3 regions of the Plantactinospora sp. WMMB782 genome follow, and region 3 is predicted to be linked to each of the others. Evidence: riboswitches for the same ligand, from Rfam matches in the RefSeq annotation. Region 3 holds a riboswitch; each other region holds the start of a gene.

Region 1 (8,023 bases), 2.9 Mb from region 3:
CGCGTATGACTACGAAGGTGACAAAGAGTAGCGCGACCCGCAGCAAGCCCGAGGAGACGAGGGTGCAGGGCCGAGCAGTTCGGGGTAAGCGAGCAACCAAGCCCGAGACGGATTCTCCGACGTCCCGGGACGCGCGCAAGGTCACCCGGACCGCCAGACGGCAGACCAAGAGCGGGGTCACCCTTACCCCGCAGGTAGAGGCCGACCTCACGGCCGAAGCGGAGGCAGGATACGACGTCAGCAAGCTCACTCCTCGACGGGTCGGCCGACCATCCCTCTCGAAAGAAGGCGGGGCCTCGCACAGACTCAGTGTGCGAGTCGATGACCAGACTTTCCAGATGATCCAGAAGGTGGCAGAGCTGACGAACCGCCGCCCGAGTGATCTCGTTCGAGAGGTGCTACAGGCCGCGTACCCCCGCAAATAGATTTGCCGTACTCGCCAGAGCGGACCAGGGGCAGGGCCACATCCGATGGGCAAGATGGGTCGGGCGCGAAGTGCCGACGGTCCGAAGGACAGCCAGCATCCTGGTCGGCCACACGTTGCACGCAGCATGTTCGCCGCCCTTGAAGAACCAAGGCCCTGGCTGGGACTGACGTCCTGACCAGGGCCTCTCGGTTGGAGCGGGTGACGGGAATCGAACCCGCACTGTCAGCTTGGGAAGTGTCGAAGGTAGGCCGCCTGACCAACTGGCGCCCTGGTCACGGCGATCATCTAGCGGCCCCGGACGGCCTCCGCTGTCCTGGCCCAATGGCACGTTAATGGCACGCCGTCGACATGAGCGCTTGGTCGACCTCACGCGCGAGGCGTGGAAGTCGATAGCCATCGGTGCTGGCGTCACTTTGCGGATACCAGTTGATCTTATCCATGGGGTTCCCTCGGCTGCCGTTACAGCGCAGCCTCCTCAGCTCGGTCGACCTGTATCAATAGTCATGCGGGCCATCAAAGGCGAGTATCGGCCCGACCTATCCACCCAACAGCCAGTAGCGGCCAGAACACTGAGATATCTACCCTAAGCCTCTCGCGAGATTCACGGTGGTGACGATGGCTCGGCGTGCCGTCTGGGTGGCAGTGCTCAACATCAGCTGGCGAACCGCGGAGAAGATTGCGGCCAAACATCAACTGACCTGCGACGAGGTACGGGACGCCGTGGTCTGCGTTGCCGGGTTGACGTACAGCTGGGACATCGATGAACATCGTGGGGAGCGAGCGATCATCCAGGTCGAGCTTCGAGGAAGACGCGCCCTGGTTGTCCTATATCCATCCGATGACCCGATTGGGGACGTTTGGAACCTAGGCAGCGCTTACTTTGTTGATAGCTAGCCAGCCACACCAGGAGAAGGGATGATGACCCCATGGCCAGCAACGACGAGTTCTATGAGGCTGACGAGCCGGTAGACAAGATCATAGAGGCGTTCAACCGGGGCGAGAAGGGCGTCACAGGGCGGCCGACCTGGTCAAACACCTCGTACCTGAAGCTACCGGGACGGGTGGAGCAGATCATCAGCAACCTGACCAACAAGTCGACGCGAGAGTTACCCGCCCACTGATGGCTTCACCCGTCGAAGCGCAGCTCATCCTCTGCGACGCTGCGCAGGCTGAGTCTGGCAAAGTCCACATGCTGGGGGCAGGTTGGTCCGTTACGTCCTCCCCCACCGCGCCCCATGCCGTTGCAGTCCTGATCAAGATCCCATGGGATCGGGCAAACCAGCGCCTCCCCCTCAAGCTACAGCTACTGGACTCGGATGGGCGGCCAGTCAAGGTCCCTACAGCAGACGGTGAAGCCTCCATTGCAACCGAGGCCGGCGTCGAGGTCGGGCGACCACCCGGGTTGGCCCCTGGCACAATGCTTGATGCTTCTTTCGCTTTCAACGTCCCATCCCTTCCCCTCGCGCCGGGTCGCTACGAGTGGCGCATGACGTTTGCAGAACAAGAGTATGTAGCAGCATTCACGGTCGGTCGTCGCTAGCACGGACGACGACAGGGCCGACGCCCAGGTGTACCGGTGCTCATGGCGCACGACGTGAGTATGGATCCTGAATATCGAAGGCCCTGGCTGGGACTGATGTCCTGACCAGGGCCTTCGTTGTTGGAGCGGGTGACGGGAATCGAACCCGCACTGTCAGCTTGGGAAGCTGATGTTCTGCCATTGAACTACACCCGCGAGCGGACCCCACTGTACCCGGTCGGGTCCGATCATGCACTCACCTACCCCCGGGTCCCACCCCGACCCCCATCGCCACCTGCTCGAACAGGTAGCGAACCACGCCGCGCCACTTCGTTTGCAACAGAGACCGAGCCCGGTAACGTCCGCCCCACCTGCAACTATGGCTCTGTGTCATCACAGAACCACTCTCCGAAGGCAAGGGTGTGGCAATGGCGTTCCGTGGACTGCGCTGGTCGTCGCGTTCGACCGGCATGACGAGCGTGCTTCTCGTCCTGCTGCTCGGATCCGGTCCGGTGGCGGCGGCACCTCCGGACCCGGCCAGGGAATCCGGCGTAGCGGCCTGCACCGAGACCGCAAAAGGGCGCCCGCACACAGGGATCCCGCACGGCGTCGACCCGAACGCCAGGGCCAGGCCTGGAGCGCCGTACGCGGTCGAGCCCAACGAGCTGACTCCGGCCGAGGCGGCCGAGCGGGACCGCGCCCTCGACGCGGCGTACGCGCAACGGGTCGGGGTGGCGCCGTTCGGCGTACCGAAGAAACTGACGATCACCATCGACGTGGTGTTCCACGTGATCAGTGAGCGGCGGACCCGGGCTGCCGGGGACGTCCCGCTCTCCCTGATCCAGGCCCAGGTCAGGGTGCTGAACGAGTCGTTCGGCGGGCGTACCGGCGGGGCCTGGACACCCTTCCGCTTCCGGTTGAAGAAGGTGAATCGGGTGACCAGACCCGCCTGGTATCCGATCGCGCCGGAGAGCCCGACGGAGACCCAGATGAAGCGGGCGCTGCGGGTCGGCGGCAAGGACACGCTGAACATCTACACCGGGCTGCTGACGGAGAAGCTGCTCGGCTGGGCCACCTTCCCGGAGCGCAAGCTCGATCCGTACGACGGGGTGGTGGTGCTCGCCGAGTCACTGCCGGGTGGGACGGCGGCGCCGTACAACGCCGGTGACACGGCCACGCACGAGGTCGGGCACTGGCTGAATCTCTACCACACCTTCCAGGAGGGCTGTGGCGGGCAGGGCGATCAGGTCTTGGACACGCCTGCCGAGGCGGAGCCGGCCTTCGGCTGCCCGGAACGGCGGGACACCTGCACGGCGAAGCCGGGCGCCGACCCGATCCACAACTTCATGGACTATTCGGTCGACGCCTGCATGTACGAGTTCACGTACGGCCAGACGTTCCGGATGCTCAAGGCGTGGAAGGCGTTCCGCGAGCCGTAGGCGTGGCTGACGGCAGGTCAGGGCGCCGGGACGGGCTGCTCTTCCACCGCCCGGCGCCGGCCGCGCCGCCTCGACCCGGTGGTGGCGCCGACCGGGGTGCCCGGTGCGGCGCCGGCCGGGTCGAGCCAGACCTGCACGGCCGGTCGCTCGGACCGGTCTCCGGCCGCGAGCGGGGTGGCGCCGTTGCTGCCGTGCCGGGCCACCATCGCGACGTCGACGGTGAACTCGAAGAGCCGCCAGTCGACCTGTGGAGCCGCCCGCAGGTTGCCGGCGAGCTGGTCCACCCGGGCCTGGTCGGTCACCGGCCGGGCCCGACCAGCGACGTACGCCTCGTCGTCGCTGTCCTCGGGCGGGAACGAGTGCAGTGCGTAGCGGCCGTCGCGTTCGAGGTCGCGCCGCTTCGGAGAGTCGACGACGAAACAGAAGAGTCCCTCGTCGGTGATGACCGGGGACACCGGGTGCACCCGCGGCCCACCGTCGGCGCGCACGGTCGCCAGGTAGCCGAGACCCGGACCGTACTGCTGGATGAGGACGCGGATCGCGTCGGCGAGTCGTGGCTCGTCAGAGGCGAATTCGGACCAGGATGCCATGCCCACATTCTATCGAACACCTGTTCGATCACCTACCCCGGTCCCACCCATCGGCGAGGTCGCGGCCGGTCACCGTCGCGCCACTCGCTAAGGTGATCCGGTGCTGCTCTCCGACCACGACCTAGTGATCGAGATCAAGGCGGGCACCCTCGCGTTGGAGCCGTTCGAGCCCGCGCTGGTGCAGCCGTCGAGCATCGACGTACGCCTGGACCGGCTCTTCCGGGTCTTCAACAACCACCTCTACACGCACATCGACCCGGCGGTCCAGCAGGACGACCTGACCTCGCTCGTCGACGTGCCGGACGGCCAGCCGTTCGTGCTGCACCCGGGTGAGTTCGTGCTCGCCTCCACGCTGGAGGTGATCTCCCTCGGCGACCAGCTCGCCGGCCGGCTGGAGGGCAAGTCGAGCCTGGGCCGGCTCGGCCTGCTCACCCACTCCACCGCCGGCTTCATCGACCCCGGTTTCTCCGGCCACGTCACGCTGGAGCTGTCGAATGTGGCCAACCTGCCGATCCGGCTCTGGCCCGGGATGAAGATCGGGCAGCTCTGCATCTTCCGGCTCTCGTCGCCGTCCGCCCACCCGTACGGGTCGGCCGTCTACGGCTCGCGCTACCAGGGGCAGCGCGGCCCGACGCCGAGCCGTTCCTGGCAGAACTGGCGCACCTGGCCCACCCGCTGAGGCAAGGCGCCCCCCGTCGTCCGAACGGCAGAACCCCCGCCGCACCTGCGACGGGGGTTCTGCGTTGACTCGGTCGGCCCGGAGACCGTCGACCCGGAGATCTCAGCCCGGTCTGCCGAAGCTGTGGATCTCGCCGTCGTCCATCCGCTTCATCTTCACCGGCTCGCCGGCCCGGGAGGCGTGCACGATCCAACCGTTGCCGACGAACATGCCGACGTGACTGAGGTCGGCGTAGTAGAAGACCAGATCACCGGGGCGCAGCTCGGAACGGCTGATCCGCTTCGTCTGTCCGCGCTGGGCGCGGGCGTTGTGCGGCAGCGAGACGCCGCCCTTGGCCCAGGCGGCCAGGGTCAGACCGGAGCAGTCGTACGAGCCGGGGCCTTCGGCACCCCACTTGTACGGCTTGCCGATCTGGGCGCACGCGAACTTGACCGCCTGGCCGGACGGGCCACCGGGGTAGGTGGCCGGGCAGGGCGCGGGCCGCAGCGGGCCGGCGGAGCCGTTCCCGTACGCCTGGATCCGCAGCTTCTGCAGCCGCTCGACCTCGGCGTCGATCTCCTTCTTCTTCGCCGCCAGTTCCGCCTCGGTCTTGGTCAGCTGGGTGACCAGCCGGTCCAGCGGAGCCTTCTGGGCGGCGTACTTCTCCTTGAGGTCGACGACCTCCTGCACCTCGCGCTGCTGCTGGCGAGCGAACTGGTCGAGCACCGAGAGCTGGCCGACGAGCGCGGTCGGCGACTTCGAGGTGAGCAGGGCGTTGACCGCCGAGGCCTTGTCACCCTTGTACGCCTGCACGGCGAAGTCGCTCACCCTGTTCATCGCGGCGTCGATCTGCGACTGAAGCGGGGCGATCTTCTTCTGCAGGGCGGCGACCTGCTTCTTCTTCGCCGCGAGGTCCTGCCGGGTGGCGTTGTGCTTCTCGACGACCGGCTCCAGCTTGCGCCAAGCGGTGTCGATCTGCTGCTCGATCTCGGCCACCGACGGCTCGGCCAGCGCCGGCGTCGTGCCGGTGAACAGCACGGCGGCGCTGGCGAGTGCGGTGAGGGCGATGACGAGAATGGACCGTCGAGGGCGCGGTTTCGCGTTCCCGGCGTCGGCGGCTGCCGACGGGAGGGAGGGCGACCGCGGCGGGGCAGGGGAAGCCACCGGGGTCCGTACTCCTTCTTCCGTAGCCCGCCTACCGGGTTAGCTGACGGGTTCGGGCGGAAAGAGTGTCGCCCTACCGCAGAAGGCGCGGATTCACCCCAGGATGCTCGGGTCCCCGGTTCGCTCTGTGTGACGATTCGGCGGTGTCGAGACGTCGCCGCCCGGCTAGGCGGCCTGCCGTCGGCTCGACGGTCCCCAACCTTAGAGAAGGGTGTTATCCAAACGCAACCCCGCGATCTGAGTCGATTCGTTGTGTGTCGGAGCGGTCGCGGACGGTGCGAGCCGACCGTCGTCCGAGTCGACCCGCGAGAACCGAGCCGGACACGCTCGGTATAGGTGAAAGATTTCTACATAGCGACGAGCTTATTCGGCAGGTATTGACCACGGCCGTGTCCCGGGTGGAAGGTGATCGGCAGGCCCACCCCCGGCCCCTGGAGGTCCGATGCTTCCCACGACAACCCCGCTGAGCAGGAGAATCGCGATCGGGACCGCCCTGCTCGGCGCCGCCGCACTGCTGCCGGCCAGCCCCGCGCCCGCCGCGCCGCCACCGGCCGAGACCCGGCAGGCCGAGTCCGCCGAGACCCGGCAGTCCGAGTACGCCGCCGCGGCGGCCGAGTTCGGCGTACCCGAGAGCGTGCTGTTGGGCGTCTCCTATCTGGAATCCCGCTGGGACACCAACGCCGGCACCCCGAGCACCAGCGGCGGATACGGCCCGATGCACCTCACCGACGTCGCCGGGCTGGCCGCCGGTCCGGAACACCCGGAACACGGCGAGGACCGGCGCGGCGACCCGGCCCGGCCCGGCCGACCGGCACACCCACCCGCCGCCCCGTCCAGCGACCGGAACAACGACCGCAGCGGCGCGGCGGCACCGTCCGGCGGGCAGACCCTGGACGCCGCCGCCACGCTGACCGGCGTCGACGAGCGGGCACTCCGCGCCGAACCGGCGGCGAACATCCGGGGCGGGGCGGCACTGCTGGCGGCGTACCAGAAATCGCTGGCCGGGCCGACGGGGCGGGCCAGCGACCCGGCGGCCTGGTACGGCGCGGTGGCCCGGTACGCCGGCAGCGACCGCGCGGACGCCGCCGCCGCCTTCGCCGACGAGGTGTACCGGACCGTCGCCGAGGGCGCCAGCCGGACCACCGACGACGGGCACCGGATCACCCTCCCCGGCCATCCCGGGATCGTCCCGCAGCGGCACTGGCTGGACCGGCTCGGCCTGCCCGGCCGGCCCCGCCCGGACGGGCTGGAGTGCCCGCGCGACATCTCCTGCGAGTGGATCCCCGCGCCCTACCAGGCGTTCGGGGAGGGCGACTACGGCAACCACGACCTCTCCGACCGGCCCGCCCGGCAGAAGATCGAGTACATCGTCATCCACGACACCGAGGGCAGCTACGACACCACGCTGCGGCTGGTCCAGGATCCGACCTACGTGAGCTGGCACTACACGCTCCGCTCCGCCGACGGGCACATCGCGCAGCACGTCAAGGGCAGGGACGTGGCCTGGCACGCCGGCAACTGGTACGTCAACGCCAAGGCGATCGGCCTGGAACACGAGGGCTTCGCCGCACAGGGCACCTGGTACACCGAGGCGATGTACCGGACCTCGGCCAAGCTGGTCCGCTACCTCGCCGACCGCTACGACATCCCGCTGGACCGCGACCACGTCATCGGGCACGACAACGTCCCCGGCATCCTGCCGGCGAACGTGCGCGGCATGCACTGGGACCCCGGGCCGTACTGGGACTGGTCGCACTACTTCGACCTGCTCAGGGCACCGTTCCGGGGCATCGGCGCAGCGGCCGCCGGACTTGTCACAATCGACCCGGACTTCGCCGCCAACCGGCCGGCGTTCACCGGCTGCACGGCGGCCGGGGTGCCGTGCCCGGCGCGCGGGTCGTCGTCGGTGATCCTGCGCACCGCACCGGCCGCCGACGCGCCGCTGGTGAACGACCTCGGGCTGCGCCCGGACGGCACCCCGGACACGATGCACATCTCCGACCACGGGGCGCGGGCGTCGGCGGGGCAGACGTACGCGCTCGCCGGCCGGCAGGGCGACTGGACCGCGATCTGGTATCTCGGGCAGCGGGCGTGGTTCCACAACCCGAGGTCGAAGCCGACCGTGAAGTGGACGGTGGGGCTGGTCGCGACGCCGAAGCCGGGCCGGGCGACGATCCCGGTGTACGGCAGGGCGTACCCGGAGCCGGACGCCTATCCGGCCGGCGT
Region 2 (11,460 bases), 5.0 Mb from region 3:
TTCGATCAGGTGGCGGCCACCCGCACCGACCCGGTGGCCGTCGCCGCGGTCAAGGGCTCGCTGCGGATGCGCCGGGTGCTGGAGCGGGCGGTCCGGGACCAGGTGCCGGACGCCCCCGGCGAGCTGCGGCTGCTCTACCGGGGTGAGCTGCTCCGGCTCTCCACCGCCGAGCTGGAGCGGATCCGGACCCGGGCGCTGCCGCCGGGCGCCCGGCGCAACGAGGTCCGCCGGGCCGGCTTCGACGGCATCTTCGCCGCGCTCTGGGCGCAGGCCCAGCAGCTGCGGGTCGGCCGGCTGCCCGACCAGCGGAGCTTCGAGGACGACATCGCCGAGCGCCAGGAGTTCCGGGACTTCCTGCGGGCCTGGTGGCCCCGGCTGCATCCCCGGCACGTGCTGCCCTGGCTGGCCCGGCCGGAGCGGCTGCGCCGGTACGCCGCCGGAATCCTGTCGAACGCCGAGATCCGGCTGCTCACCGAGGCGTACCGGTCGGCGGGCGGTGCGGAGCTGACCGTTGCCGATGTCGCACTGCTCGACGAACTCGACCACCTGCTCGGCCGGCCGCCCCGCCCGGCGAAGCGCCGCCGCGACCCGTACCAGCTGACCGGCGGGGTGCGCGAGGTGACCACCTACGCCGACCGGCAGCGCGCCGCCCGGTCCGGCCGGGACGCCGCCGCCGAGCGGCCCGCCGACTACCGCGAGTACGCGCACGTGGTGGTCGACGAGGCCCAGGACGTCTCCCCGATGCAGTGGCGGATGCTGGGCCGGCGCGGCCGGCTCGCCTCCTGGACGGTGGTCGGCGATCCGGCGCAGACCGCCTGGACCGGCGACCCGGCGGAGCTGACCCGGGCCCGGGACAAGGCGCTGGGCCGGCGTCCCCGGCACGAGTTCACGCTCACCACCAACTACCGCAACTCGGCGGAGATCTTCGCGGCGGCGGCCCGGGTGATCCGGGAGGTCTCCCCCGACCTGCCGCTGCCGGTCGCGGTCCGGGCCACCGGGGTGCAGCCGGTCGAGCTGGTGGTGCCGGCCGCCGAGCTGCCGGACGCGGTCCGGGAGGCGGCGGCAAAACTGCTCGCCGAGGTCGACGGGACGGTCGGGGTGATCAGCTCCGCCGCCCGCCGGGCCGAGGTCGCCGACTGGCTGGAGCCCGCCGGCCCGCGCCTGTCGGTGGTCGACACCATGCAGGCGAAGGGCCTGGAGTACGACGGGGTCGTGCTTGTCGGCCCGTCGGAGATCCGGGCCGACTCGGCGGCCGGGGTGCGCACCCTCTATGTCGCGCTCTCCCGGGCCACCCAGCGACTCACCACGGTCGAACCGGCCTGACGGTTCCCGGGCTCGGCCGCCCCGGTCTGACGACTGTTGGGTGGGCCAGCGCGGTCGGACGCCGGAGCGGTGTCGGTTGCCGGAGCGGGTCGGTTGCCGGAGCGGGTGGGGACCGTCCCGCTGGCGGCCACTGAGATGACGAGCCCCGGGGCCCGGGGCCGGGGGCTTTCGACATTCTGACGCCGGCCGCAGCCGGCCCTGGTGCCTGGTTGCTCGGCACCTGGTTGTCGGTCGTGGGTTCGCGACGTCACCGACGACGAAGACCGCAGCCAGATCCGCGCCGGCACCGGACGGTGTCATGGCCGCCCTACGCAACGCCGCCATCAGCGCACTACAGACCGCCGGCACCACCAACATCGCCGCCGCCAACCGACACCACGCCCGCGACAGCACCCGCCCACTGGCACTAATTCGGCATCACCTAACGACTTCGCCGGAGCCCTGACACTCCACCATCCTCTCGTCAGGAGTTGCAGAAGCCATCATGAAGCCGGAATGAAACCGCTGACTGCTTGGCTGGCTACTGGTCGAGGCTGAGCGTCCGAGGGTTGTCCCCCTGATGGTGGGCGGATTCAGCCAGTTTCCTGACCGGCTGTCGGCAGTCCTCGCGGACAGGCAATCAAGAAAAGGAGCCACGTGTATGAAGATCAGACGTACCCTGATGGCGGCAGCGATCGTCGGCTCGGCAGTGCTCGCGATTGGCGGCGCCTCGATGACCGCAAGCGCTTCCGAGGTCTCCGGGCAGTCGTCGGCCGGCGAACGGGTCCTGACCCCGGCAGGATGGCGGAAACTGGGCACCTATTCCGAGGCCCAGTGCTACGAGCACGCCCGAACGTGGAATGCGAGGCCAGGCTTTTACGCCGAGTGTCGCAATGCCACTGGCATCACAGCCGAACTGTGGGTGTACCAGTACTGAGCCGTTGCCAGCAGCACCCGTACCGCCGTGACCGTATCCATCGTGGACACCGCCTGCCACGGCATCGGTGACCGCAGTCGACAAGAGAAGGAGAAAGACGTGCGTACAAGGGGAGCGCTCGCCGCGCTGCTGATGGTCGCAGGGCTTACCGTGACCGCCATGACCGGTAGCGCCGCTCATGCGTCGGCGTCGACCGGCGTCGACCGAAGCCACACCGGGTCGCCTTCCAGCGAGTCGCTGAGGCCGGTCTGGGACTACTACGCCTCCTACACGGACCTTGCGAGCTGCATAAGCAGGGGTGAGAAGGGCTATGGCGGCGGCCTGGAGTGGGAGGAGTACCAGTGCTACTACGTGGCGCCGTCCTTGTACGACTTGTACGTCAACGCATGGTGGGGCTGATTGGTTCGACCAGGACAAGCGTCCATTCCGGCCGCAGGCGACCCAAGAAGGTCCGGAGTCTCCAGACACTTCGGAGCGCTGGGGCGGCGGTACGTGTCGTGATCCGCAACTAGGGAGGAACAAAATGCCGAAACGGGTAACGGTCACACTGGCCATGGTGGCGGCGCTCCTTGCCACAATCGCATTCAGTCCCCCTGCGCAGGCTTCTCCTGCCCCTGAGACGGTCGCCTCTGCGCAAACCGTCGAACCACTCATCGACGAGCGGGCGTGTAATGCCAGTCAGCTGCCGCGTCAAATCTGGCTGACCTACACATCACGTCCGACACGGTGCTTCGGCGGCACCGTCGGTAGCTTCAACCTGGGCAACAATCCCGCGACTCCCGTCCAATGGCTCTCATCCGGGGATTACCACGGCACCATTTACTGCGTCGGCCTAACCCTGCCGTTCGGCCCAGCGACCGATGCGCTGTTGAAGAGGACATGCACTCGCCTCGAGATCCGTCCGGCAAGCTGATGTAGCTGCAACACCCACAGTGGGTGGTGGCGCGGGGTGTGCGACTGGCTATCCACTCCGCCCACCACCCCACGGTCGCCGGGTCGCCCGGGGCATTTCAGCCCGGGCTCCCACACAACGAACGTGACAGCCTTCCGTCATTGCGCTCTTCCCGCCTATCCGTCAGGACTCATTGCCGATACGGGCACGGGTTGCCGGCGGCACCCGTCGGGCAGGCAGCCCGCGCTCTGCGCCGCCCTGGCCGCCCCGGCGGCGGTACTGGCCAGCCTGCTGCCCGCCCGCCGGGCCGCCCGGGCACCCCTCGTCGCAGCCCTCGGCAACGAGTGACAGCCTGCGTCCGAACCCACCGACGGGGATGGTCAGCGCTCCCGCGACTCGCACAGTCACCATCAGAACTCACCGATAGTTAGCGGCATCTTAAGTTTCCGGCCGGTACCGGCGATATTTGTCCGGATACATCCGCCCGAAGCAGGAGGAACGTGAATTCGGCTCTGACAACTCCACGTATCCCCGGGCGGCAACTGCCGGTAGGCTCGGCTCCGGTCTCCGCCGGGCGGCGCCCTCCGGCGCCTGCGGGGGCCGTCGCCTAATCGCCACGCGGCGAGCCGGGGAACCACGTACCAGGGGTGCATCCGCGCCAGCGGTAGGGATCTTCCGTCCCGAACCCGTCAGCTAACCCGGTCGGCGGCTGACGGAAGGACACTGTCATATGCCGTTCCTGGCACCCACCCGACACGCTCCGGCGTCCGCGCGGAACGCCTCGGGACCGTCCCGGAAGCTCGCGACCACCGCGGCGCTCACCCTGGGCATGGTCCTCGCGGCGCTCGGCGGCGCACCCGCCGCCGCGGCACCGGAGTACGCGACCCCCGGGGCGCTGGCCGCGGCTCCCGGCGGCGACGACATCGACGGAGGCACCGACAGCCTGCGCGAGCAGCTTCAGGCCGCCAGCAAGGGCTATCTGAACGCCAAGAACAAGTTGGACAACTCCGTCAAGCGGCAGAAGGAACTGAACCAGCAGCTTGCCGCGCTGCGCGCCGAGGTGGCGACCCGGAGCGAACGGGTCGCCGAGATGGGCAACATGGCGTACCGGACCGGCCGGCTCGGGCAGGTCTCCGCGCTGCTCAACAGCGGCTCGCCGACCAGCCTGGTGGACCGGGCCGCCGCACTCGACACGATCTCGGCGAACGAGAGCCGGGAACTGCGCGGGTTGCAGGAGAGCCTGGACAAGGAAACCCAGGCCAAGGCCGCGCTCGACAAGGAGATCGGCGAGCAGCGCAAGCAGGTCGAGGTGATGGAGACCCGCAAGAAGCAGGCCGAACGGGCGCTCGCGGCGGCGAACAACAGCGGCGGCGCGGGCTCGGGGATCAGCGGCAGCGGCGGCGGTTCCGCCCGGCCGGCACCCCGCAACCCCGACGGCTCCTTCCCGGACGAGTCGTGCAGTCTCGACGACCCGACCACCAGCGGCTGCATCACCCCGCGCACCCTGCACGCGCTCAAGCAGGCCCAGGCGGCCGGCTTCACCCGGTTCGTCTCCTGCTTCCGCAGCGGTGGCAGCGGCGAGCACCCGAAGGGCCAGGCCTGCGACTTCGCCGCCCAGAAGAACGGGTTCGGCGGAGTGGCGACCGGTGGCGACCGGACGTACGGCAACAACCTGGCGGCGTACTACGTGCGCAACGCCAACCGGCTCGGCGTGCTGTACGTGATCTGGTTCAAGCAGATCTGGCTGCCGAGCAGTGGCTGGAAGACGTACAACGGGGGCAACGGGGACCCGTCGAGCGACCACACCAACCACGTACACCTCTCGATGAACTGAGGATCGGTCGCGTAACCTGTCGCGGACCGCCGGCACCGCCCGCCACCCCTGGGCAGTGCCGGCGGTCCGCTTTCCGGTCAGGCCGCGACCGCCGGCCGGGTAACCCGCTCGGGTACCCCGGTCAGCAGCCGATCCGGCTCGAACCGAGCGCCACGTCGTCGAACCAGAGCGTGTCGGCGCCCTCGCCGTAGCTCTCCCAGCCCAGCCGCAGGTCGGTGAGGTTCGGCCGCCAGTTGGCCCGGTTGTACCACTGCCCGTCGACGTCGTGCGTGGGCGTGCCGTCGGCGGTCAGCCCGGTCACCGCGGTCCCGTTGACCCAGGTGGAGAGCCGGCCCTGCGTGCCGTCGACCATGAACTCCAGGCAGGACCACTGGTTGACCGGCAGCGGCATGCTGAGCGCCACGCCGTTCGGGCTCTGCTCCGGCAGGGTGGCGTCGTCCGAGGCGCGGTTCCACTGCAACGCGCCGTTCTGCCCGCCCATCCGCAGGTCACGGTTGCCGTCGGCGGCGTCGCGCATGGCCAGGAAGGTCACGTGCGAGGTCGGCAGCGCGGTGGTGTGCCGTACCCAGAGCCGGGCGTAGCGCACCGCGCCGACCCCGCTCAGGTCGCGGGTGGAGCCGACGAAGACGTGGTTGCAGTAGCCGACCGCGCCGTTGACGCGTACCGAGCGGGTGCCCTGGTGCGCGACCGAGGTGTCGATGCTGGCGGTGCCGCTGCCCGAGCAGTCCGGGTAGCTGACCGCCCAGTCGCCCGACGGCGTGGCGCCGGTCTGGTTCTCGAAGCCGTCGCAGAGCACCGCCGTGCCGCAGCCGCTCGGCGGCGGGGTGTTCGGCGGCGTGGTCGGCGGCGGGGTGAGCGTCGGCGGGGCGCTCGTCGGCGGGGTGGTCGGCGGTTGGCTGGTCGGCGGCGCGGTGCTCGGCGGGGTTGTCGGCTCGGCGCCGTTGCACGGCTCGCCGTTCAGGGTGAACCCGGTCGGTGCCGCCGAGCTGGCCGAATACGTGCCCTGCACGCCGAACTCGGTCGAGCCGCCGGCCGGCAGCGACCCGTTCCAGGCCACGTTCCGGGCGGTCACGGTCGCCCCCGACTGGGTGACCTGGGCGTTCCAGCCGTTGGTGATCCGCTGGTCGCCACCGTAGGTCCAGGTCACGGTCCAGCCGTTGACCGCGACGTCCCCGGCGGTCACCTTGACCGCGGCGGTGAAGCCACCCGTCCACTGGTTGGCCTGGTAGTCGACCCGGCAGCCGGCTGCGGCCTGGGCGGCCGGCGCCAGGCCGGTGCCGAGCACGGCGACGCTGCTCGCGGCGATCGCGGTCATCGCGGCCAGGGCCAGCGAGACGCGACGGTACGGTGCGGAGATCCGCATGGGAGTTCCTCTCGGACGACTGCCGGCGCCGTCGCCGTGGCTGGCGCGTGCCGGCAGTGCGGTTACGACGACGAGCGACGCGGTACGCCCGACGCGTACCGGCCTCGTTGTGCTGCCGTGACCGGCTCCCCTGGTCACCCGACCACCACGACGCCCCGGCCAGCCCGTACCCGGTCGCCCCGTGACGGCGGCCGACCAAGCTTAAAGACAACCATCGATGCGAGCAAACACCGGAGCGGGTTCTTCCGTGATCAGGGAGTGTCCGGCCGGCTCCGGCAGGCCGAACGCTCCCTGATCACGGCAGGGCACCGCGATCTGGACCGGGAGCTGGCGCTGCGCGGAACGTACGTCGAGCTGCGTACCCGCAGCGCCCACAGCCGCACGACGTCACGCCGGGCTTCCGCCGGCAGCATCACCGGTATGAAGCTTTCACCGCCCTGGCGAAAAGCCCTGCTCACCCTGCACGTGGTCACCGCGGTCGGCTGGCTGGGAATCGACGTGGTGCTGCTGACCCTCGGTGTGGCCGGAGCACGCGGCGCCGATCCCGACCTGGTCTATCCGGCGGCGGCGCTGGTCGGGCAGGCCGTCTTCGTACCGTTGAGCGTGCTCGCCTGGCTGGTCGGCCTCGCCAGTGCGCTGCTCACCCCCTGGGGCCTGGTCAGGCACCGCTGGGTCCTGGTCAAACTGGTGATCACCACCGTGATGGTCGGGGCGGTGCTCTTCGCCCTGCTGCCGAACCTGCGGGCCGCCGAGCTCGGCGCGGCGACCCCGGCGGACGCCCGGCAGGGGCTGCTGGCCGCGCCGATCGTCTCCTGCACGCTGCTGGTCGTCGCCACGGTGCTCTCCACCTACAAGCCGTGGGGTCGGACCCGCCGGACGGCGGGCGCCGCCGGGAACGGGCGGGCGGTCAGGGCTGCTGGCCGGCGGCGGCCAACGCGGCCGGCAGCCGATTCGCCAGTTCCAGGTGCGCGGCCCGAGCCTGCCGGAACGCGTACCGGAACAGCGGCGCGGGCGCCGACAGGGTGATCTCGACGTCGACCCGGAGCAGCCCGTCCGGCTCCCCGGTCACCCGGGTCCGGTTGTGCAGGGTGGTACGCGGCCACTGCCGGGCCACCAACTCCAGTTCGTCGGCAGCGAGCCGGAGCAGGTCGGCCCGGTAGGTGGTCCGGAACCGGAGCGGCCCCCAGCGCAGCCGGTCGGTGACCAGGTCGCTGCGCAGTGCCCCCGGCCCGGCGGGTCGGGGGCGGACCCGCACGACGAACGGGTGCAGCTCGCCCTGCCGTCGCACGTCGCCGAGCAGCCGCAGCGCGTCGGCCGGTTCGCAGCGTGCGTGCACCCGATAGCGAAATGAGCCGGTGCGCGGCACCAACCGAGTCTAGGAAACCTGGCGGCAAGCCGGCCAGCTGCATGAATAGCGGCTAAGTGGGTATCTAACGGGCGTGAGCGGACATGTCATGGTCTTTGCCCCCGACCCGCAGTTGACGGTCACCGTCGACCAGCCGGCCGAGGAGACCGAGATCCACCTGCACCCCGGCGGCCAGGGGGTGTGGCAGGCCCGGATGATCAACTGCCTGGGCGTGCCGGTGGTGCTCTGCGCCGGCCTCGGCGGCGAGATCGGGCAGGTACTCGAACCCCTGCTGGCCAGCGAGGGCGTGGACCTTCGGGTGATCCACCGGGAGTCCAGCAGCGGCGGTTACGTGCACGACCGGCGGGACGGCAAGCGGCACGAGATCGCCTCGGTGCCGGGTCATCCGCTCGCCCGGCACGAGTTGGACGAGCTCTACAACCTCACGCTCAGCGAAGGACTCGGCGCCGAGGTCAGCATCCTCAGCGGCCCCGGACACCCGTCCCTGGTCGCACCGGAGATCTACCGCCGGCTCGCCGCCGACCTCGGCCACAACGGCAGCCGGGTCGTCGCCGACCTCTCCGGCGCGCACCTGGCGGCCGTGCTGGAAAGTGGCGTGTCGGTGCTCAAGGTCAGCCACGAGGAGCTGCTCCGGGACGGCCTGGCCGACGACGACGGCGAGGCCGAACTGGTCCGGGTGATCCAGGCCCTGCACGCCCGGGGCGCCGAGACGGTGGTGGTCAGCCGGGCCGAACTGCCGGCGCTGGTCCTGGTCGACGGCGAGATCGTCGAACTCGACATGCCCCGGCTGGAGGTCGCCGACCACCGGGGCGCCGGTGACTCGATGACCGCCGGAGTGGCGGCCGTGCTGGCCCAGGGCGGCGACATCCGGCTCGCGATCCGGACCGGCGCGGCGGCGGGTGCCCTGAACGTCACCCGGCACGGGCTCGGCACCGGACGGCCGGACGCGATAGCCGGCCTGGTCGACCGGGTGAAGCTGGCACCGATGCGGGTGGACCGGCAGGACCGGTTGACCCCGGACGAGCTGGCGCATCGGACCACGAAGCCATGACGATCCGGGTGCTTGTCACCAACGACGACGGCATCGCCGCCCCGGGGCTGCGCTGGCTGGCGCGTACGGCGGTGGAGCGGGGACTGGACGTGGTGGTGGCCGCCCCGAGCGAGGAGGCCAGCGGGGCGAGCGCCGCGATGAGCGCTGTCGAGCGGGACGGCCGGGTGGTGGTCGAGGAGCACCCGCTCGAGGAACTGCCCGGCACACCGGCGTACGGGGTGGCCGGCTCACCGGCGCTGATCACGCTGATCGCCCTGCACGGGGCGTTCGGGCCGGCACCGTCGCTGGTGCTCTCCGGGATCAACCGGGGCGCCAACGCGGGTCGCGCGGTGCTGCACTCCGGCACGGTCGGCGCGGCCTTCACCGCCGCCGCGAACGGCTGTCACGGGATGGCCGTCTCGCTCGACGTACTCGCCGTGCACGAGGCGAGCACCGGAAGTGGCGGTGCGGCGGTGGCCGTACCCCGGCCGGACCGGGACGAGCGGCGGAACTGGGCGACAGCGGCCCGGGTCGCTCTCGACCTGCTGCCCCGGCTGACCGCCGCACCCGTGCAGAGCGTGCTGAACGTCAACTCCCCCGACGTGCCGTACGAACGGCTGCGCGGGGTACGCCGGGCCAGGCTGGCCGGGTTCGGCCAGGTGCAGATGACGGTCGCCGAGGCCGGCAAGGGCTTCGTGCGTACCGCGCTGGAGGAGGCCGGGCAGCGCGTAGAGCCGGGCACCGACCTGGCGTGGCTGACCGAGGGTTACGCCTCGGTGACGGCGATCCGGGCGGTCACCGAGGCGCACGACGCGGATCTGTCCGGACTGGACGATCCACGGGGATAGCGGGCGAGATTCCCGGTCCGCGACGATCGGCGCGGGGTAGGGAGCGAATTCCCGGTCCGCGACGATCGGCGCGGACCGGGGACGGTCAGGCGCCGGGGACCTTTACCTCTTCGGCCACGGCCGAGGCGCCCGCGAAGTAGGGCTCGGGCGCGCCGAACAGACCGAGGAGCCCGGTGACCCAGAGCTGCCGGTGGACGAACCGGCTCGGTTCGGTGACCACGAGCTTGACGCCGCTGACCTCCGCGGTCTGGAAGCCGGCGACCATGGCGCTGATACCGACGGAGTCGATGAAGCTGACCAGTCGCATGTTGAGCTCGATCCTGGACGGTCGCCCCTTGGTCAGAACTCCGGCGATCGCCTCACGAACCTCGTACGCCGTATCGACGTCGATTTCTCCCCGAGGGGCGATCTCCACAACTCCACCAGGCAGGACCGACTTGACGATCGACAGGCTCACGCGAGCACCTCCACTCGCCCATGTCCGGGCGCCTAATCAGTACGCGGGCCGCGACCGAGAGTATTCCTCTCACGGCCCCGATCGCCACCCTTCCGGACGGGCAATCTATTCAACGAGCCGACAAACCTACCCGGTAACGGGGCAAACTGCGCTAAATTTTCCTGCGCCGTCGGCATCGACACCTCCGTCAGTTGCACCCTCAGCGTAGCCGCCTACCAGGTCCGGATGGGCGTCCGGTGCCCTGTGTCGCAGCTCGCGGAACGCCGACCGGACGGCACCGCGCACCGGTAGGTGAACCCGTGTCGGCTTCACGACACCGACCGGCCGGATGTGAGGCGGGGCTGCCCGGCGCTGCGAGCCCGGTACGACGCGGGGGCCGCGCCGACGCTGCCAGCCCTGTTCGTGGCGGGGCGGCTGGGCACGGTTGTCCGGCGCGGGCGGGTGTGTCGTCGGCCACCTAGCATGGGCTGATCCGTCCGTCGCAGCGTACGGGCGCCCAGGGCTCGGAAGGGACACCTGATGCTGAGGAAGTTGATCGGACTGGCCGGCGTCGGCGCACTGCTGGCACTCGTGCTCGCCTGCGGATTCGGCGGCGGAGGTGACGGCGAGGACGACGATGACGGCGGCGACGATTTCGCCCGTCGTGCACCCGTCGTCCAGCTCCGCTGAGCGGCTGCCCCGCCGCGGGGGCGGGCCCGGTCACTCCCGGGCACCGGGCCCGTCGACCGCCGCGGCGGCGGCCACACCGGGTCGGAGCAGATGTCGGGACATGATCGCGGGTTTGCCAGGTAGGGCGCCTGGGCACCTCCGACAGTAGTAACCCGCAAACCGCGCCGAACAGACGCCTCTGTCCGAAGTGGCCGCTTCGTTCGGCAACCGAGGAGGTAGCACGATGCTCGGAACCAACCTGCTGAAACATCAGAGCAAGCCCGAGCGGATCGCCGACCAGGCGTGGGAGTACCTCACCAGTACGGTCAACTCGGCCGGCGACTCGGTGAAGCACACCGCCCGCTCGGCCCGGCGGACCGGCGCCCACCTCGGCAGCCACGCCGGGGACCGGATGGGTGCCGTGACCGACGAGGCCCGGGTACGGGCCGGCCGGGCCTACGACGCGCTCGCCGGCCGGCGCCAGGGACTGCCCTGGGGCTGGTTGATCGGGGCGGGCCTGGTCGGCGCCGCCCTGGCCTGGGCCGCCTCCAGCGCGTCCCGGGCCGCGCTGGCCCGCGCCGAGCGGGAACTGCCCGACAGCGACCGCGTCGAGTTCGTGGACGTCGACCGGGCCAACTCGGCGGTCCGGGCCGACACCGCCTGAGACCGACGGACCCGCCCGGCCGGTCGGGCGGGTCCGCGCGGAAGTCGGGGCCCGGCGCGTTTCGCGCCGGGCCCCGACAGTGCGGCCCCGATCCAGGTCTGCCTCGATTCCGCGCGCAG
Region 3 (11,460 bases):
TCCAGTTCCGCCGGATCGGGCGCGATCCGGGTGCTCACCCGGCGTACCTGGGCGGTGCCGTTGGCCGGTTCGTCCCAGTCGTCCAGCGGCAGGGAGAGGTAGACCGGCCCGGCCGGCGGCTGTACCGCGGTGGCCAGCGCCCGCATGAACGCCTCAGGGATGTCCTGGGCGCGCAGCGGCTCGTGGCTCCACTTGACGTACGGCTCGGGAAGTTGGGTGGGGCGCACGTTCGTCAGCATCGGCTCCGACAGGCTCATCGTCCGGGTCTGCTGGCCGGCGGTAACGATCATGGGTGTCTTGTTGTGCCAGGCGGTGACGAGGCTGCCCATCGCGTTCCCGGTGCCGGGCGCGGTGTGCAGGTTTACGTGCACCGGACGGCCGCTGGACTGGGCGTAGCCGTCCGCCATCGCGACCGCCGACGCCTCCTGTAGGGCCAGCACGTACGCGAAGTCGGCCGGAAAGTTCTTCAGAAATGGCTCCTCGGTGGAGCCGGGGTTGCCGAACAGGGTGGTCAGGCCCAGGGAACGGAGCAGGTCGTAGGTCGCTTCGTGCACCGTTGTCATCGAAAGGAGCCTCCTGGTGTCCTCGTCCCATACTCGGGCGACCGGGCTAAGCCGGTCATTTCCGTCATACCGCACCCGTACATGATCATGCCGGTTTATCTGCGCGACCGTCCGTGACCGTCGGGTGGCCCCCGGAGCTCCAAATCGCGGTCCTGCTCACTGTTTTCGCTGCTCACTGGGCTTGGCAACAGCCGAACGCGGACAGTAATGTCGGCAAGTCCGCCATCGGCCCCTTGGTCACCGCCTGGTGACACCGGTGCGGACCCGCTTAATCGTTCTGTGACGAGCCGGGGACCCACAGTTATCTGGGGTGAATCTTCGGGCTACGGCCCGGGGTAGGGCGGCCTTCCCGCCCGAATCCGTCAGCTAACCCGGTAGGCGGTGTCGGAAGGAGTAGTTGTTCGTGCCGCATCACCCGGGCTCCGGCCCGTCCCCCCAGTTTCCTCGCTGCGTCGCGGCGCCGCTCCCGGCCGCCGCGACAGCCGTACCGGACCACCCGGTCCCCGGCCGGGGCCCGATCCTGATCCGATAGCGGGCTGTGCCGCGGAGGTCGTCGACGCGCGGGTCGTCCCGGGCGCGCCGACCGGCTCGCCGGCAGGTCCCGGTACCGCGCCGCAGGCCGGCGGCGACGGATCGTGGTGGCGCTGATTCCACCGGTACGCCGACAGCGGTGTCCCCACCCCTGGGCACATCGTGGGTCCCTCCGTCTCCGCCATGTCCGTCGGCGCGCGCCTTTCCGGTGCCATTCCGCGCGATTTCCCGGCACATTCCGGCAGCGATAAGAAACGTCGCGTCACCACCCCGTCCCCCGGTAGTGGTGGCACGCATTCCCCTGGAGGACAACGTTGAAGCACGCAATTAACGGGCGGTTCAGGACTGCCATGTCGGGCCGCCGGAACCGGCTCGCACTCGCCTCGGCAGCGGTGCTCGCCGCCGCCGCCTCGACCGGGGTCGTGCTGGCCTCGACCGGCTCGCCCGGGGCACCGGGGACCGGCTCGACGGTCGCCGTCGCCGAGGTCGGCGCCCCCGTCGCGGATCAGGCCGGAGCGGCCGCCACCACCGCGCCGCGGACGACGGCGCCGCAGACCACCGCCCCGGCGACCGAGACACCGACCACGGCACCGGCCAGCAAGGCGGCCAAGGTGGCCAAGGCGGCTCCGACCAGCGCCCCGAGCAAGCGGCCGGCACCGCCCGCGACCAAGCTGCTGGACTACGATTTCCAGACCCAGATCAACGGCTGGTACTGCGGCCCGGCGGCCACCCGGATCGCGCTCACCGTCCGGGACAAGCAGCCGAGCCAGGACTCCGTCGCCGCCGACCTCGGCACCACGACGAGCGGCACGAACTCGGCCCAGGACACCACCCGGGTGCTCAACAAGATCATCGGTACCGACTTCTACCGCACCACGGCCATCCCGGGCGGCGCGGCCACCCCGGCCCAGATGGACCGGCTCCAGGCGGACGTGGTGCACGCCGTCACCAGCGGATACGCCGTGGTGGTGAACATCGCCGGCTCGGCCACCGACCTCGACGGCGGCTGGCACAGCTACCCGGGCGGGCACTACCTGACGGTGGTCGGCTACCGCGACGACGGCCGTACGGTGAAGATCGCCGACCCGGCCATCCCCGGCGAGGACAGCAACTACTGGATGAGCACCATCGACCTGGCGAACTGGGCGGCCACCCGCGGCTACTCCTCCTGACCCGCCCCACCCTCCCGCACGGGTGTAAGGGCCCCCTCCCATCGCATTTTGTCTAGGAGGGGGCCCTTCCTTACACCCGTGCGGGTCACTGGCCCTCCCACACCGCCTTGGCGCCTGTGTCACCGGTGCGGAACACGTAGTAGAGGGCGGCGCCGGCCGCGGCCAGGGCCAACACCCCGAGCACGAGGCTCAGCACCGGTGAACCCGTGGCGGCCGGTGCGGCGCCGGCGGCCGCGCCGTCCGTGCCGTCCCCGTCGGCGGTCGCGGCTGGCCGGGTGGCGGCGGTGCGGGGCTTGACGAGGAGGACCAGCGCCAGGGTCAGCACGCCGAGCGCGATGGTCGCGTACAGGGTGTTGGTGCCGAGATCCTGGTGCTCCGCCAGCCGGGGGACGTACTCCGGGCTGACCCGGTTGCGCGATTCGAGGCGGGCGAGGAAACGGTCACCGGAGAGCTTGGCCATCAGCGCCGCGACCGGGGTGGCGACGGCGAGCAGCCCCAGCACCCAGCGCAGGTGCGGGCGGACGAACGGCAGGAACGCGTACCCGACCGCGGCCAGCGCGAGCAGTGGCACGAAGACCACCGCGGCATGGACCAGGAAGGGGTGGGCGGGAATGCCCATGAACTCCTCGAGCACCGGAGCCTCCTCGGCGACAGATCGGATCGGCGAAAGACAGGGTGGGACGACCGGCGTACGGGCCGGTGGCGGAAAGCTCCGGCAGCCTGGCAGGCGTGCGGACCGTTGACATGGTGCCCGTGGCACTGGTCCTTGACAAGGGTCGGCGGACTTCGACCGGCGGTCCGGACCAGCGTCAGTTCACTGTGGACCTTCGTCGGACGTGGCCGCGGCCACCGGCGCCTCGCCGACGACGTACTCGGTGTACTCGGCGACCGGGGTGAAGCCGAGCCGGTCGTAGAGCTTGTGCGCGGCGGTGTTCTCCGCTGCGACGTTCAGCGCCACCGTGTCGACGGCCTCCAGCAGCCGCCGGCAGAGCGTCGCCACCACGGTGCTGCCCAGCCCCTGCCCCCGGTACGCCGGAGCGGTCGTCACGTTGCCCAGCGCGCTCACCCGGTAGCGCGGTGACCAGACGTGCACCCCGGCGACGGCGACCAGCCCACCGTCCCGGCGCAGCCCGACGTAGTGACCGGTCTCGACCATCCGCGGGTCGAACCAGTTGCCCGGATACGCCGCCTGGTAGAACGCGGTCAGCTCCGGTACGTCCGCCTCGGTCAGCACCTCGCCGGCCGGCGCGACCCGGGCCAGCCGGTCCGGGTCGGTGAGCGCCATCTTCAGGTGCGCCCCGCGCGTCCGGACCGGGTACTCCCGGGCCAGCACCTCCACGCCGCCGGGGGAGAGGTGCGCCTCGAAGTGCCGGGGCAGCAGCGGGAGGAGACCGGTGAGCAGTTCGGTAAGTGGTGCCGGGGAGCGGTGCAGTGCCAGCAGCACCGGCCTGGGCGCACCGTGGTAGAGCAGCGCCACGGCCTCGCCGCACCGGTACCAGTTGGTGTACGGCCAGTAGAAGTCGTCGAGGTCGCCGAGTTCGTACGCGTGCAGGTGCGGGTCGCGGCGCAGCAGGTCGGCCAGCTCGTTACGGTCGTGGCTGGTCCTGATCATCGTCACCGGGGCATCATGGCACAGCCCGCGAGCACCCTCGGCGCAACGCCACCCAGCCGCCCACGGGTCCCCGCCCACGGGTCCCCGCCTCAGGAGCACCGGCAGGCGAGGGGGCGCGGTCAGGGGACCGGGGCGGGGCGGGGTGTCGGTACCGGCGGGGGCGTACCGGCACCGGCCACCTGCCGGCGGGCCTCGTCGAGGAACCCGTCGGCGTAGTGCTGCTCCGGGAAGTCGCCGAGATAACGGGTCCGGGTCCGCCACCGGGTCTCGGCCAGCGGATCGCTCTCCAGCAACCGGTCCAGCACCTCGTCCAGGTTGGACAGTTCCGGGTCCAGCACGTAGCCCGAGCCGGCCAGCGGGAAGCCCTCGACGAACCGGTCGCCCTCGCCGACCCGGTCGGTGACCGCGTACGGCTTGCCCGAGTAGAGGTAGTCGGAGATCACCGCGGAGACGTCCGAGACCAGCGCGTCGGAGGCGTTGACGCAGTCGACAAGGCTCATCTTCCGGGCCGCGTCGGCGCCGAATACGTGCCGCCGGCCGGTGCCGGCCCGGTGCTCGGCGAGGAGCTGCTCGATCCGGGCGAGCTGCCGGGCCGACGCCGGGTTCTGCGAGGTGTAGGGGTGGGCGCGCAGGACCACCGTCACGCCCCGGTCCAGCAGCCGGCGGACCAGCTTCTCGCCGACCGGCAGCGAGCAGTGGTCGACGTCGGCGTTGTGCCCGGTCCAGGTCGGCGTGTAGAGCACCACCTTGTCGGCCCGGTCCCGGATCGGCTCCCGGCGTACCGCGATCGATTCCACCTGCGGACGGCCGACGATCGCGAACTTCTCCCGGGGAATCGTCACGCCGTTGCGGGCGTACCTGTCGATCGCCGCCTGCCCGGCCACGAAGATCCGGTCGAAGATCGCGGAGACCGGGTTGGCGCTCGGCGCCTTGTCGCTGTCGCCGTGGTGCAGCTGGATGTGCGTGAGGTGGGCGTACCGGATGCAGTGGCTGTTCTTGGCGCCGTGGTTGACGTAGAACGCCACCCGCAGGCTCGGCACGATCGCCTCGTCGATCGATCGCGGCGTCGGGCAGACCACCACCGGCGCCTTCGTGGCGGCGGAGATCGCCGGCAGGAAGTTCGGCTCCCGCAGCAGCACCACGAACGGCCGCCCGATCCGCTCCAGGTACGGCAGCCACATCATCACCTGGTATTCCGAGCCGGGTGGCGCGGAGAAGTGCAGCAGGAACTCCGGCTGGTGCCGGCGCAGCGCCTGGGTGACCGCGCTCTGCCCGGCCGAGGGGCGCAGCCGGCGCAGCGCGAGCGGCCCGACCGCGCCGATTCCGGCCGCCGCGCCGACCAGCACGGTGAGCAGCAGGGCGGGCCAGGCCGGGAGGGTCAGCGCCGCGCTGCCGGCGAGTACGGCCAGCAGGACCAGCACCGCCGGCCCGAGCCGGTCGGCGACCAGCAGCGGCCAGGCCCGTACCCCGAGGTTTGCCGAACGCACCTCCAGCTCGGCGGCGTCCCGCAGCGGTCGCTCGGCCAGGGTCAGCCCGAGCAGGGTCAGCCCGGTCAGCGCCAGGGCCAGCCAGTTCAGCCCGGACTCGGGCACCCGGTGCGCGTAGCCGACGAGTACCCCGGCGATCAGCAGCACCGGCTCGGCGACCAGGTCGGCGCGGGGGTTGACCCGGCGTTCCAGCCAGACGGCCACGGCGCCGGCCACCGCCAGGGCCAGCCCGAGCAGTTCGGCCGAGGTGAGGGCGAGGAGCAGGAAGGACAGCACGGCCAGGCCGGCACTCAGACACCGGACGGTCAGTTTCCTGACCAGATCGCCACGCATTCGCTTCCTTCCTGGGGCGGACGGTCGCCGGATCGCGGCCGGCGGGGGTGCGGGACCGGGCTAGGGAGTGCCGACCCGGGGCGGCGGCACCAGGTGGTTGGCACGCTGCCGGCCGATCCGGCCGACTCCGGCCTCCCGGTCCGGCAGCGGTTCCGGGTCGGCCGGTTCCGCGTCCACGGCTTCCGCGTCCACGGCTTCCGCGTCCGCCGGTTCCGGGTCGGCTGGTGCGTCGGCCTGGCCGGTCGGGTCGCCGGGTTGGCCGGTCGGATCGCCGGGGGAGCGGCGGACGTCGACCACCTGGCCGGTCAGCCCGGAGAGCAGCACGTCCAGCGAGACCCGGGCCACCGTGTCGGCGGCCAGCAGGGTGTGTTCCGGCTCCTCGCCGAACGCCCGGGTCCGCATCGGGGTCGCGGTCCGCTCGGGGTTGACGCAGTTCACCCGTACGCCGAACTCCGACCACTCGTCGGCGAGCGCCTGGGTGAGGTTGACCACGGCGGCCTTGGTGGCCGAGTAGAGCGCGTACCGGGCCCGGCCGCGGGTGTAGGAGCTGGAGGTGTAGAGCAGCAGTTGGCCCCGGGTCTGCCGCAGGTAGGGCAGCGCCTGCCGGGCGATGTCCACCGGAGCGACCAGGTTCACCTGGAGCATGTGCGCGATCGTCGCCTCGTCCATCTCGGCGAGGGCGCCCATCCGGAGCACCCCGGCGGTCACCACCACGTGGTCGATCCGGCCGGTCGCCTCGAACGCCCCGCGCAGTGCGGCGGCGACGTCCTCGGCGCGCTCCACGTGGGTGCCGGTGCCCGACCGGCTGACCGGGAAGACGTCCGCGCCGTAGCCGCGGGCCACCTCGGCCAGCCGCGCCCCGATCCCGTGGCTGCCGCCGAAGACCACAACGGTACGGCCGCTCAGCTCCTCGACGTACGCCCGCTCGTCCACCAGCCGGGGCGCCTGGGCCGCGGCGAGCTGGAACAGCTTGTCCGCCAGGTGTACGTCGACCGGGTGGGTCACCTTGATGTTCTCGTCCGAGCCGTCGATCACCTTGATCGGCACCTCGGGCAGGTAGCGCAGCACCACCCCGCAGTCGTCGGTGGCGCTGAACTCCGGGTCCTGCCCGGCCAGCTCGTACGCGGCCCGGATGGTGCCGGACCGGAACGCCTGCGGGGTCTGACCCCGGCGCAGCCGGGCCCGGACCGGGATGTCGGTGATGCAGTCGTCGTCGTCCACCTCGATGATCGTGTCGGCGGACGGGATGGCCACGTCGACGGCGCAGTGCCGCCAGAGCGCGTTCACGCACTCCCGGACGATCCGGGGGCTCAGCAGCGGCCGGACCGCGTCGTGGAAGAGCACGTTGCAGTCGTCCGGGCCGAGTGCGTCAAGCGCCAGTCGGGTGGTGGCGTTGCGGCTGTCGCCGCCCTCGATCACCTGGCTGACCTTGCGGAATCCGGCCCGGTCCACGATCTCGCGCGCCTCGGTCACGAAGCCGGGAGCCATCAGCACCAGGATCTCGTCGATCTCGGGCGCGGACTCGAAGACGGCGATGGTGTGTTCCAGGATCGGCTTGCCGGCGATCTTGAGCAGCTGCTTGGGGATGCCCAGCCCGACCCGGGTCCCGGTGCCCCCGGCCAGCACCACCGCCACGGTCCGGGTCGGCCGCCACTGGTTGGCGGCCGGCCGGTCGACCGCCCGATTCGCCGGGTTCTGCGCCATTGCCGATCCTCACTGACTTCGCTGGTCGTTAGCGGTGTTGCCGGTGTCGTCGCGCCGTTTCGCGCCCGCCGGCGGGTTGGCGCCGATCACGCCGAACGACGGTGTCGCGCCGGTCGGAAGTCGTGCCGGTGCCGCAGACGACCTATCGGACCCTAGCGCGGCGGAGACGGAGCAGGTCGTCCCGACGTGCCGCGGCTCGACGCACGGTCACCGATCAGCTGCGGCTCATGAACTTCTCGTATTCCGGCACGACCTCGTCGGTCGGGCCGTCCGCCCGGATCACCCCGGACTCCAGCCAGATGGACCGTTCGCAGGTGGTCCGGATCGTGTCGATGCTGTGGCTGACCAGGAAGACCGTGCCCGCCTCGGCGCGCAGCTCGCGGACCCGCTGCTCGCTGCGCCGGCGGAACCGGGCGTCACCGGTGGCCAGTGCCTCGTCGATCAGCAGTACGTCGTGCTTCTTCGCGGCCGCGATCGAGAACCGCAGTCGGGCCGCCATTCCGGAGGAGTAGGTCCGCATCGGCAGCGAGCTGAAGTCGCCCCGGTCGTTGATCCCGGAGAACTTGATGATGTCCGGGGTGACCTGCTTCACCTGGGCCGGCAACATCCCCATCGCCAGGCATCCGAGCGCGACGTTGCGTTCGCCGGAGAGGTCGTTGAGCAGCGCGGCGTTGACGCCGAGCAGCGAGGGCTGGCCCTGGGTGTAGACGGCACCCCGGCTGGCCGGCAGCAGCCCGGCGATGGCCCGGAGCAGGGTCGACTTGCCGGAGCCGTTGCTGCCGATCAGGCCGACCGCCTCCCCCCGGTATGCGGTGAAGCTGACCCCCTTCACCGCGTGCACCTCGCGGACCGCGACGCTCTTGGCGCCGGTCACGATCCGCTTCAGGGTGGCGGCCGCGTTGCCGTTGCCGCCCGCGCCGGCGCCGTACACCCGGTAGATCACGTGTACGTCGTCGACCACCACGGTGGGGATCCGGGGACCGCCCACCGTGGTGGTGGTCGCCGAGAGGTCGGTCCTGGGGTCGATCGGTTCAGCCACGGCCGTACTCCTTTTCACCACGCCAGAAGTAGATGAACCCGAGAACACCGGCCAGCACCGCCCAGCCGATACCGAGCAGCCAGGACTGGGTCTGGGAGGCGGTCACCGGCGCCGTCTCCATCAGCGCGTGCCGCATCAGCTCGATATAGACCAGCAGCGGGTTGAGCTGGACCAGTGTGGCGGCCCACTCGGGCAGGTGCCGCTGGAACATCTCCACGCTGTAGAGCACGCCGGAGGCGTACATCCAGGTCCGCATCACGAACGGAATGAGCTGCTTCAGGTCGGTGACCTTGGATCCGAGCCGGGCCATCGCCATCGCCAGGCCGGCGTTGAAGACCGACTGGAGCAGCATGGCGGGGACGAGCAGCAGCCACTCCACGGTCAGCGGCTCCCCGTCGACAAGCACGATGGCGGCCAGTACGACGATCGAGGCGAGCAGGTGCTGGAACTGGGTGAGTGTGATCGCGATCGGCAGGCTGGCCCGGGGGAAGTGCAACGCCCGGATCAGCCCGAGGTTGCCGCTGATCGCCGTCACCCCGCCGCTCACCACCGACTGGGTGAAGGTGAAGACGAAGAGCCCGGTGCAGAGGTAGGCGATGAAGTTCTCGACGTCCCGGCTGGTGCCGAGGATCACGCCGAAGATCAGGTAGTAGACCGCCGCGTTGGTCAGCGGGGTCAGCACCTGCCAGACCCGTCCGAGCCGTGCCGTGCTGAACGAGGCGGCCAGCTTTGCGTTGGCGTAGGCGGTGATGAAGTGCCGATACGACCAGAGCTGCTTGACGTACGCCCCGAGGCTGGGTCGCGCTCCGGCGACCGACAGACCGTACCGGGCGGCCAGTTGTGCCTGGGTCAGCTCTGAATCGGGATGTGCTACCGCCGTGCTGGCCATAGCTGGGCGCTCCGATCTGTCCGGGCTTCAAGAATGCGTGACGACCGGCCGGTCTGGTGTGGGGTTCACCGACCGGGGCGTCGCTGGGTGGCAAGGTAGTCCAAAACTACGTCGGGACGCAACCGTACCGTCGTCGCGCTATATTGGCCCACGTGGCGACTGACAACCGGCGTGCTCCGGCGGGAGCGGCGGTACTCCGAGGGGAGATAACCGCCGCGCTCCGCCGAGCCGTGATGCAGGAACTCGCCGCGGTCGGATACGGGCGCCTCTCGATCGAGGCGATCGCGCGCCGGGCCGGCGTCGGTAAGACGGCGATCTATCGCCGCTGGAGTTCGAAGCTGGAGATGGTGCTGGAGATCGTGTCCCGGGTCGCCGGGCAGAGCCTACCCCTGCCCGACACCGGAAGCCTGCAGGGCGACCTGGAGGTGCTGCTGCGGATCGTGGCCCGGGCGCTGCGCCACCCGCTGGCCTCGCAGATCGTCCCGGACCTGCTGGCCGAGGCGGCCCGCAACCCGGAGATCGCCGAGACCCTCCAGCAGGCCCTGCGGACCAACCAGCGGGAGGTCGGCGTACTGTTGATCGACCGCGCGGTCGATCGCGGCGAGTTGCCGGCCGAGGCGGATCCGGACATCGCGATCGACCTGATCGTCGGCCCGCTCTACTGGCGGCTCGCCGTCGCCCGCACCCCGTTCCCGGAGGACTACCTGCCTCGAATGGCCGCCGCGATCGCGGCCGGGCTCGGCGCGCGGGGCCCGATGCCGGTGGGAGGGGGCCTCGACGTCGTACTCCCCGGCTGACCGGTGGCCGGCATCGTCCCGGCCACGCACGCCGACCCGGCCCCCCGGGACCCGATCCACCCCGTGACCTGAACCCCACCACTTCTTTCATCGATCGCACCGAGAGCTAGCATCACTGCCGGACGCGATCCCTCGTCGACAGGAGGATGCCCATGACTGGGCAGCAAGACCTGATCCCACCCGCGAAACCCGTCATCGGAGAAGCCGAGATCGAGGCCGCCGTACGGGTGCTCCGCAGCGGTCGGGTGGTGCAGGGGCCCGAGGTGGCCGCGTTCGAGCAGGAGTTCTCGGAACTTGTCGCCGGACGGCACTGTGTGGCCGTCAACTCCGGCACCTCCGCTCTGCAACTGACCCTGATGGCGCTGGGGATCGGCCCCGGCGACGAGGTCGTGGTGCCGTCGTTCTCCTTCGCGGCGAGCGCCAACGCGGTCCGCCTGGTCGGTGCCGAGCCGATCTTCGCCGACATCGAGGCCGGCAGCTTCTGCCTGGACCCGGCCTCGGTCGAGGCGGCGATCACCCCGCGCACCGTGGCGATCATGCCGGTGCACCTCTACGGCCACCCCGCCGCGATGGACCGGCTGATGCCGATCGCGCAGCGACACAACCTGGCCGTCGTGGAGGACGCCGCCCAGGCGCACGCCGCGGCCCTGCACGGCCAGCCGGTCGGCAGCTTCGGCACCGCCGGCTGCTTCAGCTTCTATCCCACCAAGAACATGCACTCGCTCGAAGGTGGCATGATCACCACCGGCGACGCCGAGCTGGCCCGGACCCTGCGGCTGCTGCGCAACCAGGGCATGGAGCAGCGGTACGCCAACGAGATCGTCGGGGCCAACATGCGGCTCACCGACGTGGCCGCGGCGATCGGGCGGGTGCAGCTCAAGCGGCTCCCCGAGTGGACCGAGCAGCGGCGGGCGAACGCCAAACTCCTCGACTCCCGGATCACCGGCGCGATCACCCCGCCGACCGCCGACGGTGCCCGGCACGTCTACCACCAGTACACGGTCCGGATCACCGCGGACCGGGACGCCGCACAGCAGAAGCTGCTGGATCGGGGTGTCGGAAACGCCGTGTACTATCCGACTCCGATCCACCGGTTGAAGCCGTACCTCGGCAAGGACGGCGAGCCGGGTCCGTGGCACCTGCCGGAGACCGAGCGGGCCGCCCGCGAGGTGGTCTCGCTGCCGGTCCACCCTTCGCTGAGCGCGACCGACCTCGAGCGGATCGCCGATGCCGTGAACAGCCTGGAGGACGCACAGTGAGTGTCGTCAGCGGCTCGGGGCGTACCCTCCGCGCCGGCCTGATCGGATTGGGCGCGATGGGCCGCAACCATGCC

The links. A riboswitch is a leader RNA that binds a small molecule or an ion and turns the genes downstream of it on or off. The one in region 3 is predicted to bind cyclic di-AMP.
Region 1: it holds a riboswitch for cyclic di-AMP, as region 3 does, so the genes downstream of both, ACN28A_RS14250 (NlpC/P60 family protein) here and ACN28A_RS27115 (C39 family peptidase) in region 3, are expected to answer to the same signal.
Region 2: it holds a riboswitch for cyclic di-AMP, as region 3 does, so the genes downstream of both, ACN28A_RS04340 (coiled-coil domain-containing protein) here and ACN28A_RS27115 (C39 family peptidase) in region 3, are expected to answer to the same signal.

Annotation. Positions count from the first base shown of each region.
Region 1 covers NZ_JBMHMC010000007.1:2,672,649-2,680,671, reverse strand. Annotated here, with positions in the region: gene ACN28A_RS14285 (hypothetical protein) at 1-9, shown strand, start outside; gene ACN28A_RS14280 (hypothetical protein) at 1,354-1,548, shown strand; gene ACN28A_RS14275 (DUF6941 family protein) at 1,548-1,967, shown strand; tRNA gene ACN28A_RS14270 (tRNA-Gly) at 2,089-2,162, opposite strand; gene ACN28A_RS14265 (zinc metalloprotease) at 2,375-3,385, shown strand; gene ACN28A_RS14260 (pyridoxamine 5'-phosphate oxidase family protein) at 3,403-3,975, opposite strand; gene dcd (dCTP deaminase) at 4,076-4,654, shown strand; gene ACN28A_RS14250 (NlpC/P60 family protein) at 4,757-5,797, opposite strand; cyclic di-AMP (ydaO/yuaA leader) riboswitch at 5,810-5,950, opposite strand; gene ACN28A_RS14245 (N-acetylmuramoyl-L-alanine amidase) at 6,240-8,023, shown strand, end outside.
Region 2 covers NZ_JBMHMC010000007.1:542,309-553,768, forward strand. Annotated here, with positions in the region: gene ACN28A_RS04315 (HelD family protein) at 1-1,323, shown strand, start outside; gene ACN28A_RS04320 (hypothetical protein) at 1,964-2,239, shown strand; gene ACN28A_RS04325 (hypothetical protein) at 2,267-2,638, shown strand; gene ACN28A_RS04330 (hypothetical protein) at 2,763-3,152, shown strand; gene ACN28A_RS04335 (hypothetical protein) at 3,276-3,479, shown strand; cyclic di-AMP (ydaO/yuaA leader) riboswitch at 3,726-3,854, shown strand; gene ACN28A_RS04340 (coiled-coil domain-containing protein) at 3,862-4,965, shown strand; gene ACN28A_RS04345 (cellulose-binding domain-containing protein) at 5,087-6,328, opposite strand; gene ACN28A_RS04350 (hypothetical protein) at 6,587-7,354, shown strand; gene ACN28A_RS04355 (SRPBCC family protein) at 7,236-7,694, opposite strand; gene ACN28A_RS04360 (1-phosphofructokinase family hexose kinase) at 7,783-8,745, shown strand; gene surE (5'/3'-nucleotidase SurE) at 8,742-9,572, shown strand; gene ACN28A_RS04370 (STAS domain-containing protein) at 9,658-10,029, opposite strand; gene ACN28A_RS04375 (hypothetical protein) at 10,549-10,698, shown strand; gene ACN28A_RS04380 (hypothetical protein) at 10,922-11,341, shown strand.
Region 3 covers NZ_JBMHMC010000007.1:5,579,974-5,591,433, forward strand. Annotated here, with positions in the region: gene mdlC (benzoylformate decarboxylase) at 1-563, opposite strand, end outside; cyclic di-AMP (ydaO/yuaA leader) riboswitch at 819-959, shown strand; gene ACN28A_RS27115 (C39 family peptidase) at 1,445-2,266, shown strand; gene ACN28A_RS27120 (hypothetical protein) at 2,352-2,900, opposite strand; gene ACN28A_RS27125 (GNAT family N-acetyltransferase) at 3,081-3,878, opposite strand; gene ACN28A_RS27130 (CDP-glycerol glycerophosphotransferase family protein) at 3,998-5,698, opposite strand; partial or broken gene ACN28A_RS27135 (SDR family NAD(P)-dependent oxidoreductase) at 5,974-7,402, opposite strand; gene ACN28A_RS27140 (ABC transporter ATP-binding protein) at 7,617-8,429, opposite strand; gene ACN28A_RS27145 (ABC transporter permease) at 8,434-9,330, opposite strand; gene ACN28A_RS27150 (TetR/AcrR family transcriptional regulator) at 9,483-10,127, shown strand; gene ACN28A_RS27155 (DegT/DnrJ/EryC1/StrS family aminotransferase) at 10,280-11,386, shown strand; gene ACN28A_RS27160 (Gfo/Idh/MocA family protein) at 11,383-11,460, shown strand, end outside.